Regions from separate parts of the Arthrobacter humicola genome, predicted to be linked through region 1. Evidence: riboswitches for the same ligand, from Rfam matches in the RefSeq annotation. Region 1 holds a riboswitch; the other holds the start of a gene.
What was found. A riboswitch is a leader RNA that binds a small molecule or an ion and turns the genes downstream of it on or off. The one in region 1 is predicted to bind S-adenosylmethionine.
Positions count from the first base shown of each region.

Region 1 (2,191 bases):
GCCGCTCCTGGAAGGTTGCGACGGACGGGTTGCCGTAGCGGGAGTAGACGAAGCGCTCGTCCTCCCCGGTGAAGGCGCGCTCGGCGGCGGCCGCGGACTCGTAGACGAATCCTGAGTTGAGGAAGATCGGCTCGGCGGTTTCCTGGAAGCCTGTACGGTCAAGGCCTCCGCGGACGGCCTGGGTGTCGGCCGCCCATTCGGCGGCGTCGGGATTGAAAGTCACTTAAATCTTTCCGAGGTTGGTGGGCAGGCCGCGGTTCTTCCAGCCGTTGACGGTGCGTTCGCCAAAGCGGTCGGTCTCGCCTTCGAAGCCCTCAAGGACGTTGTAGGAGGTGTAGCCGGCCTGCGTCGCGGTCGTCGCTGCGGCGATCGACCGGGCGCCGGAGCGGCACAGGAATACGAGCTCGACGGCGGTGTCCTCGGGCGCCTGGCGCTGGAGCTGTTCCACGAAGTGCGGGTTGGGCACCCCGCCGGCGAGGGTCCACTGGATGAAGAGAGGATCGTTGTCCGTGGCCTTCGTATCCGGGATGCCGATGTGGGCCCATTCGGCCTCGGTCCGGACGTCCACCAGGATGGCGCCGGCCTCCAGCTTGGCCCACGCCTCGTGCGGGCTGAGGTCTCCGGCGTAGCTCATGCGTGGCCCTCGAAGGCGTCTTCGGCACCAAACTCGTCACTGTCGAGTTCATCCACGGCGTTGGCCACGGCGGCGTCTGCGCTCGCAATTGCGGCCGGCAGGACCAGGGCCTGCGCCACGATCACCGTGCTGCCGTTGAAGGTGGCGGCGGGGCTTCCGTGCAGGACATAGCCCTCGGCCAGGGCGGCCGACACGCGCTCACAGAAGGCGCGGTCGTCGGCGCCGGTGAACAGGCGGTAGGCCAGTTTGTCCTCGCCGGCGGGAGCTGCGGCGGGGGCTGTGCCGGGGGCGGCTGCTGTACCGGGTACAGCGGGTATGGATGTGTCGGGCACGACGGATCTCCTCTTTCACGCTTGCAGCTCGAATGGTCGATATGCCGAGTATTCACCTGAGGCACCCCGCCGCGAAAGGGAGGGTTGCCGACCGGCCAGTCAGGGCTTGGCACCGGTTCTCATTACTCCCCAAAAACGTAACACTTACGACGCCGGCCCGCACCGCCGCCGTCGTCATGTTCCGTAACCGGACCGCGTTTCCGCGGGGTGACACACGCGGCGGACTGAGAAATCAGAGTTGCGGGGTGAGAACCGGGTGCGGCGCCAAGGCGAGTAGTAGCGGGCTCCAGTTTCGGGTACTGCCCACTCGTGTCCGCCGGGAGTTTGCGCAGTCTACTGAGGGGATCGGACTGACACGTCGGCCCGTCCCACGTTTTCTGTGGATCAAGTTATCTCTGCGTGCAGTTGTCTGTCCCTCAATTTTTGTCTGAATCGGTGGCCCGAACCGCCGGAGCCGCAGCCGCGGCCCTGCGGGTGACGGCGGAATGGAGCAACCGTGGGCCCGCGCATACTGGTTACTGGCATTGCAGGCGCCGCCGGCCGGGCCGTCGCGGCCCAGCTAGCAGCCCGCGGCATCCCGTGCCTCGGCTCCGACGCCCGCGACGTCACCCGGCAGGGCGAGGACGCCACCACCGCAGCGGCAGTCAGGCTCCTGCCGGCGACGGACCCGGACATGGTCCTGGACCTGCGCCGGCTGGTGGACCGGGAAGCCATCAACGTCATCATTCCGACCCTCACCGTGGAACTCCCGGTCCTGGCTGCGGCCCGCGCCGGATTCGGCCGGGACGTGCGGATCATCGTCGGCGACCCTGCCGCGGTGGCCCTCGCCAACGACCACCTGTTCACCGCATGGGCGTTGCAGGCAGCCGGCATTCCCGTCCCGCGTTTCGGGGTTCCGGGCGACCTCGCCGCCGCGCCGGCGTCCCTGGCCGACCTCAACGGTCCCGTCGTCGTCAAGCCGCGAACTTTCAAAGGCACCCACGCCGTCCACCTGCTGGCCGGGACCGGCTCCGTCAGCTGGAAGAACCTGCCGGCCGGGCAGCTGGTCCAGGAGTTCATCCCGGGCGCCGACTACGTGGCCCTGGTGTTCGGCACGCCGCCCCGCAACGCGATGGCGCCGGTGGCCGTGGTCCTTGAGAAGACAAGAACTCCGTACGGTCGGGCCGGCAGCGACGAAGTCAGCCGCAGGGTGCCGGCGGCCGAGGCCAACGATGTGCGGAAGCTG
Region 1 is NZ_BAAAQB010000001.1:62,815-65,005, forward strand. Features, by position in the region: gene ABD243_RS00260 (O-succinylhomoserine sulfhydrylase) at 1-223, opposite strand, end outside; gene ABD243_RS00265 (rhodanese-like domain-containing protein) at 224-634, opposite strand; gene ABD243_RS00270 (DUF1737 domain-containing protein) at 631-879, opposite strand; SAM riboswitch class IV at 979-1,093, opposite strand; gene ABD243_RS00275 (ATP-grasp domain-containing protein) at 1,463-2,191, shown strand, end outside.

Region 2 (2,191 bases), on a different contig from region 1:
CCGGAGGCGGTCTCGAAGGTGACGGAGAGGATTCCGGGCGTGCCGTGCGGCGCGAGCCAGTTCACGGCCACGTCTTCCAGCGGCTTTTCCACGGGCTCGCCAAGCCATTCCGTGACGCGCTCTGCCGAACCGGCAATGGTCAGCGCGGACATCTTGACGTCGCTTGCGTAGGCATTGGAGGGGTGAAGCTCCGGGTCACCCTCCCACTTGAGCATGTAGGGCACCTGCGGGTCGGCGATGAGGCCCAGGATGCCGATCTGCTTCCAGACCAGTTCGCGGCCGTCGGGGAACTTCCGGTTGCCGTTCACGGCGGCGCGGCCCAGCCGCTCCTCGAACGGGCCGAGGTCGTCAACTTCGACGCACCAGCCCATCCAGCCGCCGCCGGCCTCGGAGCGTGCCCGGACTGCCTGGCCGAAGGGGGCCTTGTCCGATGCCGGGTGGTTCAGGACCTCCACGACCTCGACATACTTGTGTCCCGCGAGCGGGATAATCATGTTGCGTGTCCCGAAACGGGGGTGCACTCCACCCTTCACGGCTTCGACGCCGAGGGCAGACGCAATACGTTCAGTGGTGGCTGCCAAACCATCGTGTTCACAGGCGTAAGAAACGTGATCCATGCGCATGCCCTCATCTTGGCACTTTGTGATGGACCTCTCAGCTTAGGCTTGCCTTACCGTGATGGGATGTCTCGGGGTGTCTGGAGGCCGGCGTGCCGGTCGTCTTCATGTTCGTCATAAAGCTATCCAGCGGCCTGCCGCCATTCCTACACTGAACCAAGGTCATGAGTGCCAGCGCACAGCCCCGGCTTGCTGGCCGGCAACCCTCGTATCGCGGTGGGGTGCCCCGGGTGAAGACCTGGCCGTCCGGCGCCCGCCGGAGGGCAAGCGCGGCGCCTGTGCCGGCCTGGGCCGATGGCCCCGGGCGGTGCTGTGCCCAGTCCCGACAGGAGCAATAATGTCCACTGCATGGTCCTTCGAAACCCGCCAGATCCACGCCGGCCAGGAGCCGGACTCCGCCACCGGCGCCCGGTCCCTCCCGATCTACCAGACGACGTCGTTCGTGTTCCCGAGCGCCGAAAGCGCCGCGAACCGCTTCGCCCTCGCCGAACTTGCCCCCATTTACACCCGGATCGGCAATCCCACGCAGGACGCGGTGGAACAGCGCGTGGCCAGCCTGGAAGGCGGCCTCGCCGCTCTGCTGCTCAGTTCCGGCCAGGCCGCCGAGACGTTCGCGATCCTCAACATCGCCGAGGCCGGGGACCACGTGGTCGCCAGCCCCAGTCTCTACGGCGGCACCTACAACCTGCTCGCGCACACGCTGAAGAAGTTCGGTATCTCCGTGACCTTCGTTGCGGACCCGGACAACCTGGACCAGTGGCGCGACGCCGTCCGGCCCAACACGAAGCTGTTCTTCGGCGAAGTGGTCTCCAACCCCCGCCAGGACGTTCTGGACATCGAGGGCGTTTCCAAGGTGGCCCACGAGGCCGGCGTGCCCCTGATTGTCGACAACACCCTGTCCACCCCCTACCTCATCCGGCCGATCGAGTGGGGAGCGGACATCGTGGTCCATTCCGCCACCAAGTACCTCGGCGGCCACGGTGCCGCGATCGCCGGCGTGATCGTGGATTCGGGCAAGTTCGACTTCGGCAAGGACCCCGAGCGGTTCCCCGGCTTCAACACCCCGGACCCCACCTACAACGGACTGGTCTACGCCCGCGACCTCGGCGCCGGCGGCGCGCTCGGGGCCAACCTCTCCTACATCCTCAAGGCCCGGGTCCAGCTCCTGCGCGACCTCGGCTCCGCCGTGTCCCCGTTCAACGCATTCCTCATTGCCCAGGGCATCGAGACCCTTAGCCTGCGCGTTGAACGCCACGTGGCCAACGCCACCAAGGTGGCCGAATGGTTGGAGGCGCGGGACGACGTCGAATCCGTCGCCTACGCCGGGCTGCCATCCAGCCCCTGGTACGAGCGCGGGCGCAAGTACGGGCCCAAGGGGACCGGCGCCGTCGTCGCGTTCAACATCGCCGGGGGAGCGGAGGCCGGCAAACGCTTCGTTGATGCCCTCGAGCTGCACTCGCACGTCGCGAACATCGGCGACGTCCGCTCCCTCGTGATCCACCCGGCGTCGACCACCCACAGTCAGCTCTCGCCCGAGCAGCAGGCCGTGGCCGGCGTGAACCCCGGCCTGGTGC
Region 2 is NZ_BAAAQB010000025.1:93,205-95,395, reverse strand. Features, by position in the region: gene ABD243_RS07715 (VOC family protein) at 1-623, opposite strand, end outside; SAM riboswitch class IV at 778-893, shown strand; partial or broken gene ABD243_RS07710 (bifunctional o-acetylhomoserine/o-acetylserine sulfhydrylase) at 955-2,191, shown strand, end outside.
Region 2: linked by a shared signal. The riboswitch ahead of ABD243_RS07710 (bifunctional o-acetylhomoserine/o-acetylserine sulfhydrylase) and the one ahead of ABD243_RS00270 (DUF1737 domain-containing protein) in region 1 are both predicted to bind S-adenosylmethionine.